2 regions of the Enterococcus sp. PLH-Efm8 genome follow, and region 2 is predicted to be linked to the other one. Evidence: a T-box and tRNA genes for the amino acid it is inferred to sense, from the RefSeq annotation. Region 2 holds a T-box; the other holds one or more tRNA genes.

Region 1 (7,588 bases), 1.3 Mb from region 2:
AATTACCTAGAGACGACTTATCGAAAAAGGGAACACAGTCTGGCAAAATTAGTAGAGACGATTCATGCTTTTGCTGATGGAAAGGTCGGGAATTATTTCGTTTTCTTTCCTTCTTATCAATATTTAGATCTTGCGGTGGAAGCATTCAGACAGCAATATCCCGACAGCAATGTGCTAATCCAAGAAACGGACATGAATGAGGAAGAACGCGAACGATTTTTAACAAAATTTCAAACAAATCCCGCTGAAACATTGATTGGATTTTGCGTACTTGGCGGGATTTTTTCAGAAGGAATCGATTTGAGAGGGGACCGATTGATCGGCAGTATGATCGTAGGTGTAGGTTTGCCGCAGATGAATCATGAGCAGGAACTGATCAAATCATATTATGATGAGAAGGAACACCTTGGATTTGCTTACGCTTATCAGCTTCCTGGAATGAACAAAGTCTTGCAAGCTGGTGGTCGAGTGATTCGTGGCATGGCGGATCAAGGAATCGTTGTATTGGCAGATCAACGATTTTCTAGTTTTTCTTATCGACGTTTATTCCCACAACATTGGCAAACAGCAAGAGAAGTACGAAGTGTTGGGGAATTGGAAGAAGGAATACAGCGTTTTTGGTTATCAAAAGAAGCAGTAAATCAAAAAAACGAGGAATGACAGACGTCAGCCTCGTTTTTTGATTAACGATAGTTAGTGAATTGCAACTCGATTGGTAAGTCAAGTTTACGTAATAAAGCAATCACAGCTTGTAGATCATCACGGTTCTTACCTGTCACTCTAATCTGATCTTCTTGGATTTGTGCTTTTACTTTCAGTTTTTCATTTTTGATAGCTGTAGTGATTTTCTTCGCGTTTTCACGATCGATTCCGTTGACCAAATCGGCAGTTTGTCGAGCTTTGCCACCTAGAGCGTGTTCTGATTCGGAAAAATGGATATTTTTGATTGGCACATTTCTTTTGATCAGCTTACCAAATAATACATCTTTGATCTGTTCGATTTTGAAATCATCATCGCTCAATACAACTAGATTGCTGTTCTCTAATTTGATTTCTACTGTAGAATCCTTGAAGTCAAAGCGATTGGACAATTCTTTTGTTGTTTGCTGAATCGCATTTTTTACTTCTTCTGTATTGACTTCTGATACAATGTCGAAGCTAGCATCTTTTGCCATAGGAACCCTCCTGATATACATATAAATATTTACCATACATCTATCTTATCATAGGATTAGGGCAGATTCTTACCTGTTTGCTAAAATTCTTCTCATTTGAGTTCGAAGTATTTTATTTTAATAGATAAACTGTTATTCTTACATTTGGAATACCAAAGTAGGGGAGAGGTGCTTGTGAGTAAAATTATGACTGCGTATCATAAAAATGAAAGATTAAAGAAAATAGTGGTTATTTTGATAACCGGATTGACCGCTGCGGTCGCTTTAAATTATTTTTTGATTCCAGCCAATGTCTTTTCTGCAGGGATGAATGGGATCGCTCAAATCATTTCCTCGCTTTTATATGAATGGTTTCATATCAAGATAGACACAGGAACATTTATTTTTCTTTTGAATATCCCTGTGTTTGTATTAGGGTTTCTCAAAGTAGGAAAACGAGCAACGATCCTTAGTTTTGTGAATGTTGTATGTGTATCGGTGATGACGATGCTGCTTCCAGTCGGACAGATCACTGATAATATTTTGATGAATGCCCTAGTAGGCGGTGTTTTATTAGGTCTTGGCGTAGGATTATCTTTAAAAATGGGCTTTACAACTGGTGGGATGGATATCATCTCTCTTGTACTTTCACAAACAACTGGAAAAACAGTCGGAAACTACATGCTGATTCTAAATGGTATCATTGTAGTCATCGCAGGCTTCTTCTTTAACTGGGAAAGTGCCTTGTATACGATTATTTCCATTTATGCAATGACTCAAGTAATTGATGCCATCCACACGAGTCATCAAAAAGTAACAGCAATGATCGTTACCGTCAAGCCAGAAGAGGTAACAGAAGAACTAGCAAAACGGATGGTACGTGGAATGACATTACTGCCGTCTGTCGGTGGCTATTCAAAAAAACAAGGGAACATGATCATGATGGTCATCACCCGCTACGAAATGTATGATCTTGATCAGATCGTTCATGAAATCGACGACGATGCATTTATCAATATTTTACCAACTCATTCAGTATTTGGCCGGTTTGCAAATGAAAACGAACAAAAAATGTATCGAACAACTGGCGTATTGCCAGAAATAAAAAATCGTTCACAAAAAAAATGAGGAATCAGGTTTATTTTAGAATAAATTTAATCTATTACATCTAATAAGAACATTTTTATAAATTTAAACGAGAATCTTACTTCTAAATTCTCATTTACAAGCAGCTAAAAAAAGAGTATGATAAATAAAAATCGTGTTAAGGAGTGTCGTACGATGAGCGAAGCAAACCAAGAACGGTCTGGACAAGAAATAGAACTAATCAAAGAACGTATTCTTGCTGCCTTGGAAATGGTGATTGATCCTGAATTAGGAATCGACATCGTCAATTTAGGCTTGATTTATGATATAGAATTCAATCCTGAAAATGGAGAAACAGTCATTAAGATGACTCTAACAACTATGGGCTGTCCATTAGCAGATATTTTAACAGAATCTATCCATGACGCATTAAAAGAAGTGCCAGAAGTAACGAAAGCAGAAGTCAAACTAGTCTGGTATCCAGCATGGACGACAGATAAGATGAGCCGTTATGCACGGATTGCGTTGGGGATACGATAGAAATCTTGGCTGACTAGCTATGAGAAGCAAATAGGAAAAACAAAAAAGCCTTTTATCCTTTCTAGAAGAAAAGAGATAAAAGGTTTCTTTGTTTATAAAATTTTGTCTGCTATATTATAAGTTAATTAAATAAATGTGTTCTATTGATAAAGGACATTCAAATCCCTTTCCTTTTGGAATCCTTCTTTTTTACATCAGTTTGATTTTCGTATAGTATTCTTTCTCATCTTCACGATAAATCGCAGCCCCATTTTTTTGTTGTGCTTTAAGACTGCCAAGATTTTTTTTATTTACAGACAAAAGTGCCTCATCAATGCCGATTTTTTTTGCCTCTTGTAGTACTAATGCTAATCCTTGTGTGGCATATCCTTTTTTACGATAATTAGGGGAGATGCCGTAACCAATATGGCCAGCGCCGTTTCTTAATGTTTCGTTCAGTTTATGGCGCAAATTAAAAATTCCTACATACTCATGTTCATCACTTTCTAAAATAAAGACGGTTGCGGGAACGTAACTCTCAGGAAGATCGATTCCTAAAGACGTTTTTTCGCATTTTTTTACATAATCTAAAAATTCAGCAAATGTATAGCCATAAGCATTGTTGATAAATCCACTCTCATTTGGTCCAAAGCTAGTTTGTAGCTGATAAGCTTTCTTTAAATCTGCTTCCCATAGTTTGATCAGTTTCATCGTATTCACCTCTTTAAGTAACCTTATTCATTTGTTTTCTACTATAGCACTATTGTTGTAAATAGCCATGCCTATTTTTATTTATTGTGTCATATCGTATTAAGAATCATCGAACAATACAAATATGAATTACAATAAAAAAATTATTTGAAGTTCGTTCATTCGTTACTTATGATCTCTAGAAGAAAGAAAACGTGAATTACTTCAGCGTCTAGAATTCCAGAAGGATAGTAATCAACAGAAGAAATAATCAATATCCAAATGAAAGAAGATAGCTGAATCGAGAAAAAGAGGAAAAAAGAAATGAAGAAAAAAATAAAATAGTTACTAATCCCAGAGTCGTTCGTTTAACATTGAAATCGATCATATGGATAAAACAGATTTTTTCACCAACCCTCAATAGATGATGGAGTTGCTCGGATGAATTATTTGTGTAGATGGCATAAGGGAGGGCGTACAGAAATGAAAAAGAACAAAAATATGTTCTTGACAAAAAACACATGTAATCCTAAACTAAAAGATGTGATGCGGCTATGGCGGAATTGGCAGACGCGCTAGCTTCAGGCGCTAGTGAGGGTGACCTCGTGGAAGTTCGAGTCTTCTTAGCCGCATAATTTGTTTTTTTATAAAGAGAAGGTACACCTGGAGCGATGAGAAAGAAAATAACATATTATCTAAAAGAATATAGGAAAAATTTTAAACAACGGAACCAGATTCAAATAAATCAAAAAAAATTTGTGTGAAGGTGGGACAGTTTAAAACCTAATAGATTGATTCAAATAGTAGATTTATAGATTCTGATACAAGAAATACTGGCAAACGATAGTTAAGGAATAAAGACTAAACTTAAACTCAAAAAGAGGTCATGCGAAAGAATAAATCGCATGACCTCTTACTATATTTTGAATGTGTTTAAACGTTCAAATAATGAATCTTAGTACCAACCGTTTGCTTCCCAGAATGCTTTCGCCGCTTCCCAAGAACCATAACGTGAAGTAACATATTGTTCTGCTACTCTTTCTTGGTTTGCAGCAGAGTAGTCACCATTTAAGTAAGAAGAATCTAATTGGTAACGGCCGATGTAACGTCCGTTCGTTGCTGTGTAAGAACCGCTTGATTCTTTTTGTGCGATCCATTCTTTTGCAGAGCTTGTACTTGCTGGAGTAGCAGCAGTTTCTGTTACAGCAGGAGCAGGTTGTGTTTCAGCAACAGGCGCTGCTTGTGTTTCCGTTTGAACCGTTTCTTGTACAACAGGTTGTTCAGCTTGAACAGGTTCAGCTTGGACTGGTGCTTCTTGAACGGCTGCTTGAGGTTCAGCAGCTGCTTGTGCAGAGCCTTCTGTTGGGATTGTTAATTGTTGTCCTGAGTAGATCAGGTTAATATCAGAAATTGAATTTGATTCTGCAATGGCATTGATCAAGGAGTTATCACCAACGTATTTTTGAGAAATCGTTGATAGAGTATCACCTGATTGAACGGTATAAGCTTCGTCCGCATGAGCAGTCGTTCCCATGAAGAATGCAGCGCCGGCAGCCAAAGTTGTTCCAAAAAGTAAAGTTTTAAGTGATGTCATGAAAAATCTCCTTTATTCGTTAAAAAGTTTTATTTGTTGTGTTCAACGAGGAATACTTTAACACGTGAAAATATTTCATAGGTAAAAGAAGCATGACAATTTATGACAAATCCACGTTTTTTGTAACAGAATGATGTTCGCTCGATGTGAAAAATGATGAGGAATTTCACATAATGCAGAAATAATGGGATTAGAACAGGTGTTCTGATGAGAAAAGAAATGTATAAATAACTTGAAAGAAATTGCTTTTGTTCATCATTTTATTTACATATTGCGTATATTTTTTGTATTTTTGCTTGAGATGTTACAATAAAAGAAAAAGGAGGCGGTTCCAATGAGTAAAAGATACCAGAACATCATGGTAGCAGTTGACGGATCAAGACAATCGATCAAAGCGTTCGCTGAAGCCCTTGACTTAGCAAAGGACAATGAAGCCCACTTATTTATCGTGTCAATCATCAACAAAGTTGAGCTGACCCATAGTGCCTATGCCTTTTCAAAAATCTATGCAGATGAAAAACAAAGAACAGAAGTAGCCATGCTGAAAAAAATCAATGATGCCAAAGAGTACGGCATTGCTGAGATCCACGCAATAGTTGAAACTGGAGATCCAAGAAATTTGATTGCCAATGTCATCCCTGGACAAGAAAATATTGATTTGATCGTTATGGGAGCGACAGGAAAAGGTGCTATACAACAAGCATTAGTTGGATCGACCGCTTCTTATGTCGTATCACATGCCCCTTGCAGTGTGTTGGTCGTGAAGTAATGAGATAAGGGAGGAATAGAAAATGGTTCGTCCTCAAGAAGTCCGTGCGCCAAAAGAAAAAATAGAAATTTTAGCAATTATTGAAGACGGCACACAAACAAAGAAGGGATACTCGATCGCTTTAGTAAAGTGGAAAGGAAAAAAAGGTGTTGCTCTGAGATGGGATGGAGATAACCAACAAGATAAAGGATTCCCTGTCACAGCTAACGGTTATCATCCAGCGTGGTTTGTTCTGCCTGATAAATTTATGGAATTATACAGCTATGATTATGCAAGAGCCGCAGCATCAATCAAAGCATTAGATAAATTAACAGAAGAGCAGAATGAAATGGAGGAAAAATAAAAAAGACGAACCAATCAGCCTTTAGAAAACTGATTAGTTCGAGGAGTAAAAATGAAAAAAGGTTATTTGGGATGAAACTAGAATAATGCGTATAACTTAAATAAAACTTAAAGCAATAAAATGGCAAGAGGGTGAGGCAAATGGAAGCAGGAAAAGTATTACAGGAAGTAAAAGCACTATGTGCAGATAAAAAATATGAAGAAGCGAAAAGCCTGATCGAAAAGAACAAAGAAAATTTGGAAGAAAAGTACCCGATCGCACAAGAATTTATAGAATTAAAACAAGGAACGATCCTTCACCGATTCAAACATTTTTTTGGTATAACAGAATAGAAAAAACGATTAAAGATCGGCAGAAATTTGCTGCATCTTTAATCGTTTTCTTTTTAAACATGCGAGGGATTCAATTCTGATTCTTATATAAAAAATAGATCCAAATAATAAGAAAAATTACTGAAAGCGTCAATTCGATGATGTGTGTTATTAATACAGACGTTGTTTCCCAATGCCTAAAAGAAAAAATTTGATAAGTAAAATATACAGCAGGTAAAGAGGCCAGTAAAACTGAAAACTTCTTTTTTGTCCATTTTATGTAATAGAAAAGAATGCTTATCATAATAAAAAAAGGAATATAAAAAACAAATTGACCGATCGCGATCATACTATTGCCTCCGATAAATAAAGTCCATGATACAAAATAACACTTTGTGCGAAATGGCGCAAGCAGTTTTGTGGATTTATCCGGTAAAATCTGTATCGATTTTGAAATTAGAGGAGAAACTTGCTATAATCAAAGTGAAAGAAGGAGTGGGATTTTCATGGATCATGTAGTGTTAGAAATCGATTTGCATTTGATCAATAATATTCGGGTGATTTACTATGTTGTAAGTAACAGTGTCGAACAACGTGTACTGACGAATAAAATAAATGGTATTTTAGCAAAGAAAGACGTTCACCGATTCAATAATGGTGAAGGAAGTTATTATAGTATCCCAGTAGAAAAAATTATTTATACGACAGTCAAAGTCAGAGAAGATCTAGATACCAAAAAAGCATATGAACCTATTTTTACAACTTATTGATTGACAGCAGATGGAGGAAAAAAATGAATCCATATGAACAACTTATTCAAGATTTGATCGATGGAAAAATCGAAAAGATTGATGTAAAAAGAGAAGAATTAATGGCTTTTCGAGAAGCGTGGCTGAAGTTGGAGAATCGTAAATATGTGGTGGGAAAAGCCTCACTGAACGGCAATGTGACTTATCATTACGATCCGACACGTTTATTTTAGTATGAAGTATTCAGAAAAGAACCAAAGGAGGACGATGCAGCAGCATTGTCCTCCTTTGATTTTACAAAAGTGAAAGTTTTACTTATTTGAATAGATTTTTAAATTTGTTTTTGACACTGTCGATATTTACATCTTTTAAA
Region 2 (7,588 bases):
GAAGAGGCAGGCAAACATTTTCCCTGCATCGATTGGTCCTTTTTTCAACAAATAAAATTTTGTCTCTAACGTATTCGCGCTTATTTGAGTAACTTCATTTGGTGATTGAAAAAGATCTATCCCCCCTGTCTGATAGTTTTCCGGAATCGACAGAACTGATTCTTTGAATGAGCGTCCTCCGTTGTTTGTATAAAACAAACTTTCACGTGTCGAAACAAAACCTAAAGAAGTTGTAACGAAGCTGACATTTTGTACTGGCTGATTGATCATTGTACTTCCACTTTTTATCCAAGTGATTCCGCCATCCATAGTAGTGTAAATGTACAAAGTTTCTGCAGACATCCCACTGGCTGATGTACAGATAAATAGACCATCGTTGCCATAAAATACCGCTTTTCGATAACGTATCGGCTGAACTGATTGGGTGATAATAGACGTTTGCCATGTTTTACCATTATCTCTTGAAGTCAGCAGACGTACATCATCCCCAGAAGAATAGATAAACCATGAGAAATCGGCGGAAATATCATATGTGTTGTCCATCCAATAACCTTCAGGAATCAGCCCCGTTGTCAGGGTGTATTCGCCAAAACGCAACCATTGCGAATCAATCGGCACAAATACCCAATTAGCACCACTATCTGTTGTCATATAGAGAGAGTGCGTCTCTGTATCAAGTTTGAGATCATTTATCTTTTGTGTTGTCAAATTTACCTTTTGCTTAGGATCAGCTAACAACCCTTCATTTGTCTTTTGTATATGCGTATCGTTAGTTGAGTTCATTGTCATGTGAGAAGCAGCATTTATATGAGAAGACATTTTTGGCTGAGTGTATCTCCCATAATAGATTGTTCCAGCTAAAAGAATGAGGAAAAAACCAGTGACTAATGTACTCATCTTAGTTGTCAGGTATCCACCAGGCGAAGACTGGCTTTTTTCCCATCTGGGTTCGTTTTCTAGTAAAAAAATATGGAATGTGTTCATTCCGAATTTTGATTTGCTTTCGCCTAAGTAGATAGGTAAATCATCAAGTGATCTCAGCAATAACTGGCAATCACTTTTTTGTATCCGAAAAGCTTGACTCGTCGAAGTCTTCTCAAAATAAAGATAGTCATCATCTTGAGAAGTTGGTTTATTATGTAAAAACTGTTGTGCTCTTTGACTAAGCCATTGATCGAAATGACGCGACAATTGATGGTAACGGAGCCAAATAAGTAGAAGAAAAACAATAAGCACAACAATTGTTATTCCGCCAACTCCCCACGAAAAGTGATACAAATTATTTAATTTTTGCATCCCTTCAGCTGAACGGACTACTGCACTCATATGGCGATATAGGAACGATACAGCTCCGAAAAAAAGCAAACCAGAGAAAAATACTAAGCTTAAAAGCTTGAACATTATTCTTTTCGCTCTTTTTTTCGCTTTCTCGATAATTTTTTGTTTAGCTGATAATACTTCGATAATAAATAGTTCTTGATCCATTTGTCTCTCCTTTTCTCATACTTCATTCATTATGCGTCAAAATCCATACAATCACTAGTCCCACTAATAAAAAATTTATGAATTTGGTATGTACTCTCAATTTCAGGTAGTTTATACATCAAAAAATACTAAGATTAATAGACAAAAATTTGATGATTACAGAGATCTCTTACAAGACCATTCAGAAGAAAAAGACATTGAACGTGTTTGAGAACATGAAAATCAAAACCTTTTTGATCAATCAATTAATCAATTTGAAATAACAAAAAATCTGAGACAGAATGAAGTTCATTCTGGCCCAGATTTGATTTTGCACAACTCATCAGTCCTTATTGACAAAGAGCCAATTAATTAGCAACGATATTGACTAACTTGTTTGGTACCGCAATAACTTTTCTGACTGTTTTGCCTTCAATATATTCTTGCACTATTTCATTGGCTAATGCTGCTTTTTCTAGCTCATCTTTTCCTAAGTCTCGGGGAACATTGCTTTTCGCACGAACTTTACCGTTTACTTGGAAAACAACTTCTACTTCGTCTTCAACAAGTGCTGCTTCATCGTATGTTGGCCATGGTGCGTAAGAAATACCACCATCATTTCCAAGGATTGCCCATAGTTCTTCACCCATGTGAGGAGCAATCGGTGCGAGTAGTTGAACAAATCCTTCGATATATTCATAAGGCAGAGCGTCCACTTTATAGGCTTCATTGATAAAGACCATCAATTGGGAGATTGCTGTATTGAAATGAAGATTTTCATAGTCTTCTGTCACTTTTTTCACTGTTTGATGATACACTTTATCAAGCTTGCCATCATTCAATGTAGTGATACGGTCACGCATTTTATTGTTCTCATCAACGATCAAACGCCATACACGATCCAAGAATTTACGGCTTCCTTCTAAGCCATTTTCGCTCCAAGCAATCGAAGCATCTAATGGCCCCATGAACATTTCGTACATGCGCAGTGTATCTGCACCGTAAGTTTCGACCACATCATCAGGATTGACTACATTACCACGAGATTTTGACATTTTTTCGTTGTTTTCGCCTAAGATCATTCCTTGATTGTATAGTTTTTGGAATGGTTCTTTTGTAGGAACAACACCGATATCGTATAAGAATTTATGCCAGAATCGTGCATATAGTAAATGAAGTACCGCATGTTCTGCTCCACCAATGTAGATGTCAACTGGTAGCCAACGCTTCAACTTTTCATAATCTGCTAGTTCTTTTTTGTTATGAGGGTCGATATAACGCAGGTAATACCATGAGCTTCCTGCCCATTGTGGCATTGTATTCGTTTCGCGACGGCCTTTTTTACCTGTTACAGGATCAACGACATTGACCCACTCCTCGATATTTGCTAATGGAGATTCTCCAGTACCGCTTGGCTTGATGTTTTTTGTCTTAGGCAACCGTAATGGTAGCTCTTCTTCTGGGACAGCTGTGACTGTTCCGTCCTCCCAATGGATGATTGGGATTGGTTCACCCCAGTAACGTTGACGGGAGAATAGCCAGTCACGTAAGCGATAGCTGACTTCTTTTTTCCCTACGCCATTTTCTTCTAGCCATTCATTCATTTTATCGATTGCTTCTTGTTTGTTCATGCCGTCTAGAAATTCAGAGTTGATGTGCGTACCATCTTCTGTGTAAGCAGCTTTTTCAACATCTCCACCTTCGATAACTGGAAGAATTTCTAGTCCGAAAGTTTGAGCGAATTCAAAGTCACGTTCATCATGTGCTGGAACAGCCATGATGGCTCCTGTGCCGTATGAAGATAATACATAATCGGCGATCCAGATTGGGATTTCCTTGCCATTAACTGGATTGATTGCATAAGCACCAGTAAATACTCCTGTTTTTTCTTTTGCAAGATCCGTTCTCTTTAGATCTGATTTTTTAGCTGTCTCTTCGATATAAGCTTCTACAGCAGCTTTTTGTTCAGGGGTCGTAATTTCTCTAACAAGATCTAGTTCAGGTGCAAGAACCGAGTAAGTTGCACCGAATAGAGTATCTGGTCGTGTCGTAAATACGGTATAGGATTTATCCGTACCAGCCACTTTAAATTCAATATTTGCTCCTACTGAACGACCGATCCAATTTCTTTGCATTTCTTTAATGCTTTCTGGCCAATCAACTAATTCTAGATCATCCAATAAGCGATCAGCATAAGCAGTGATTTTCAGCATCCATTGGCGCATTGGTTTTCTGACTACATCATAGCCACCACGTTCACTTTTCCCATCGATCACTTCTTCATTTGAAATAACTGTTCCTAATTCAGGTACCCAGTTTACCGCTACTTCTGCTTCATAAGCTAGACCTTTTTCATAAAGCTTCGTAAAGATCCATTGTGTCCATTTATAATACTCCGGATCAGTTGTATTCACTTCGCGATTCCAGTCATAACTAAATCCTAAAGAATTGATTTGGCGTCGGAATGTTTCGATATTTTTTTGGGTAAACTCAGCTGGATCGTTTCCTGTATCTAGCGCATATTGTTCAGCAGGCAGACCGAATGCATCCCACCCCATTGGATGCAGCACGTTGTATCCTTGACTTCTTTTCACACGTGAAAGGATATCCGTTGCCGTATAACCTTCAGGATGCCCTACATGTAGCCCTTGACCGGATGGATAGGGAAACATATCCAGTGCGTAAAATTTTGGCTTTTCAGGATCATCATGGGTGTTGAAAGTATTCGTTTTTGCCCAGTATTTTTGCCATTTTTTCTCAATTTCTTTATGATTGTAACTCATTTGCTGTCCTCCTGTTCTATTGAAAACACTTGTTTCTATTATAAATATAACGAAAAAACCGGCAGAATCTGTTTATTTTTATTTCCTTTTGCTTTGTTTTCTCAAACTTCACAAAAGAAATAAAAAAATCCTATAAAAAGATTGCTCTTTTTATAGGACGTAATCTACGCGGTACCACCTAATTTTACCTTAGTGAAAAGGCCTCGAACGTTGTAACGGCCGTCACCGCCGCTTGCTTACTCGGGTATTCAGCAAGGGCAACTCAAAGGCGAGTTCAAAAGCATCCGTGCACATTCTCACCAGCCATGCGCTCTCTGAAACTTCAGTCTTTTTACTACTTCCTTTTCAAGTGTTGTCATATTTAAGTAGCCTTATAGTAACAAATATTTTTGTGGAATTCAATCGTTATTTCTTCGAACAGCTATTTTATTTAGCTACAATCAACGTTTGACCTGGATAAATAAAGTTGTTCTTAATATTGTTCCATTCGATTAGTTGAGCCATTGTAATTCCATGACTGTCAGCAACACTCCAAACAGATTCTCCAGATTTCACAGTATAGGTTTTCGAACCAGTAACTGATTGTTGGTTTGTTGATTGAGATGAACCTTTCTTCACAATCACTTGCTGTCCTGGATAGATGAAATTATTTTTGATATTATTCCATTCGATTAACTGATCCATCGTGATATGATGTTTGTTCGCTACGCTCCAAACTGACTCGCCCGCTTTCACGGTATACATCGTATTACCAGTGGATGATGTACTTGTCGTAGCAGACGTATTCGGTGTATTTGGTTTCGCTGCAGAAGTAGTTGAACCTGTATTTGTATTTGCCGAAGTTCCACCTTTAACGATCAATTGCTGTCCTGGATAAATGAAGTTGTTTTTGATATTATTCCATTCGATTAACTGATCCATCGTGATGCCGTTTTTATTTGCCACGCTCCAAACAGATTCACCTGCTTTCACGGTATAAGTGCCTTGAGACGAACTGCTGCCAGTATTAACTGAACTGCTGTTATTTGTATTGGTTGACGAACCTGTATTACCTGACGTGCTGTTTGTTGATCCACTGTTTGAAACAGTCAGTTGTTGTCCTGGGTAGATAAAGTTATTTTGGATATTGTTCCATTGGATTAGCTGAGCCATCGTAATTCCGTATTTATTTGAGACGCTCCAAACAGAGTCTCCGGCTTTAACTGTATATTTCGTTCCTGAAGCTGTATTAGAAGAACTTGAGCTGGACGAACTAGAGCCACTTGTATTCCCAGTATTTGAGCCAGTATTTGCTCCAGCATTAGAAGAACCGCCATTTGATACGATTAGCTGTTGTCCTGGATAAACGAAATTGTTCTTGATATTGTTCCATTCAATCAATTGAGCCATCGTAATTCCGTGATCATTTGAGATCTTCCAAACAGAATCACCAGATTGAACAGTGTATTTCGCACCAGTTGTTTGTCCTCCGTTTGATGTACCAGCATTTCCTGAAGAATTGGTATTGTTACCGGAATTATTCGTCGAAGAGCCATTTTCCTGGCTACCTTTGATTGTCAGTTTTTGTCCTGGATAAATGAAATTGTTTTGGATGTTGTTCCATTGGATCAATTGATCCATTGTGATACCGAATTTATTTGAGATTCCCCAAACAGAATCACCAGATTGGACAGTATAAGTGGTCGAAGTTGCTGAACCTGAGTTTGTATTACCAGAATTGCTTGAACCGCCAGTACTACCTGCACTTCCAGTATTATTGCCACCTGTAGTCGCTCCACCGCCTGCGTTTCCGCTAGCTGGTGTATCATATTGGGTCAATCCGTAAGTTGCGATGATATTATTTAATTTGCCTGCGTAACCAGGATCAGTCGCATAACGCCCTGTCAAACAAGCTGTCGCATCTGTATAGGATTTCGTGTTGCTCTTCCAAGTACCGGCATAGTAATAACCGTTGCCAAATGAAGTATTTCTAAGTACATAGGCATTGTCATTGAAAGATTCAGCAAAAGAAGGATATTGTCGGAAAGGCTCCTTTTTATTTACCCATTGATTATTTAAAAATTCAAGCGTATCCATGTAGACGGTTTGTCCTTGATAGCTGCCTTTTATCCCAAAAAGATTATAATAAGGTGCTTGAGATAACGCACTACTGCCCCAACCGCTTTCTACAACTGCTTGTGCGATCATCACTGATGCATATAGATCGTTGGCTTGAGCGATTGGTTGAGCATAAGTAGCAATTTCTGTGATAAATGCCGCTGTATTGATTCTTGCGCCGAACTGAACAGGTGTTTCATCCGCTTGAACAGGAACCGGCTGTACTAATGGGGCAGCGACAGAACAGCCTACCATCGCAGTTCCCACGATTGCTGCCCCTCGTTTTGCTTTTCGAAAACGTTTGGTCTGTTCTAAACGTCTCCGTTCTTTTCTTGCAATGTTTTCCATCTTCTATCCTCCAACTTCAATTTATCTATTATTAATAATTATAACTTCTCTTAATATTTATTAAAAGTTATTTAAGAGCTTTGTTGTTTTTTGTAATCATATTGTAATTTACCGTAATGAACAACTTCTGTTCATTTTCAAGTTCTTCCTACGTCTACGTTCTTGTTTAAAAGGATTTCGAAAAACACTGATTTTATTTCCCTAACATTTCATTTGCATTACCAAAAAATGTCTTTCCGATTACAGTTATTTTTTTTATAAGAATATTGGTTATTCAAAGAGGAATCATACATTGGTTTTATCTCTTTACCGTTTTTTTCGCTGGACCAAAAATGCTATAATAAGTCATTGCTTCAAAGGAGGAATTGTATGAAATATAAAACATCATTTCAGGTGGCTGGTAGCTTCTTTCTTGTCCTGTTTTTCATTTTGGGCTGGATCGTAAAGTTCCATCTGTCGTGGCTTTCTGGTTTCGATCAGTGGTTTACAGGCATTGTCAGAGCTTCTTATCCTGATCTGAACAGCTACCAACTCTTTATGACTAAATTCGGTAATCCTCTTACCGTCATCATTTTATTTGCTTGTGCGGCTTTATGGATGTGGTATAAGAAAAAAAGGGCAGAAACATTTTGGTTCGTTTCTGGATTTATTGTAATTGCTGGAATCATCAACCCGGTGATCAAACTATTTTTCATGCGAGAGCGTCCTTCATTGGCGCACTTAGTAGTTGAAACAAGTTACAGTTTCCCTAGTGGACATGCAGCAGGCAGTATGATTCTTTACGGTTCTTTACTATTTCTGCTTCCAGCTTTTGTTCAAAAAAGAACCTTACGCACATTGCTTCAATTGCTGATGATGTTTATTATAGTAAGTGTCGGGATAAGCCGCATTTATCT

What was found. The T-box of region 2 lies ahead of leuS (leucine--tRNA ligase). A T-box ahead of a tRNA ligase gene usually reads a tRNA of that ligase, here a tRNA-Leu.
Region 1: it encodes a tRNA-Leu, which carries the amino acid that the T-box ahead of leuS (leucine--tRNA ligase) is inferred to sense. The anticodon was not compared.

Annotation. Positions count from the first base shown of each region.
Region 1 covers NZ_CP172568.1:1,216,184-1,223,771, forward strand. Annotated here, with positions in the region: gene ACIFUW_RS06050 (ATP-dependent DNA helicase) at 1-660, shown strand, start outside; gene ACIFUW_RS06055 (YajQ family cyclic di-GMP-binding protein) at 684-1,175, opposite strand; gene ACIFUW_RS06060 (YitT family protein) at 1,362-2,282, shown strand; gene ACIFUW_RS06065 (metal-sulfur cluster assembly factor) at 2,436-2,780, shown strand; gene ACIFUW_RS06070 (GNAT family N-acetyltransferase) at 2,970-3,470, opposite strand; tRNA gene ACIFUW_RS06075 (tRNA-Leu) at 3,998-4,081, shown strand; gene apf (aggregation-promoting factor) at 4,405-5,043, opposite strand; gene ACIFUW_RS06085 (universal stress protein) at 5,378-5,812, shown strand; gene ACIFUW_RS06090 (hypothetical protein) at 5,835-6,155, shown strand; gene ACIFUW_RS06095 (hypothetical protein) at 6,296-6,487, shown strand; gene ACIFUW_RS06100 (glucose uptake protein) at 6,558-6,815, opposite strand; gene ACIFUW_RS06105 (hypothetical protein) at 6,973-7,236, shown strand; gene ACIFUW_RS06110 (hypothetical protein) at 7,260-7,448, shown strand; gene ACIFUW_RS06115 (hypothetical protein) at 7,531-7,588, opposite strand, start outside.
Region 2 covers NZ_CP172568.1:2,541,453-2,549,040, forward strand. Annotated here, with positions in the region: gene ACIFUW_RS12450 (WD40/YVTN/BNR-like repeat-containing protein) at 1-1,485, opposite strand, end outside; gene leuS (leucine--tRNA ligase) at 1,833-4,247, opposite strand; T-box leader at 4,398-4,604, opposite strand; gene ACIFUW_RS12460 (LysM peptidoglycan-binding domain-containing protein) at 4,674-6,692, opposite strand; gene ACIFUW_RS12465 (phosphatase PAP2 family protein) at 7,062-7,588, shown strand, end outside.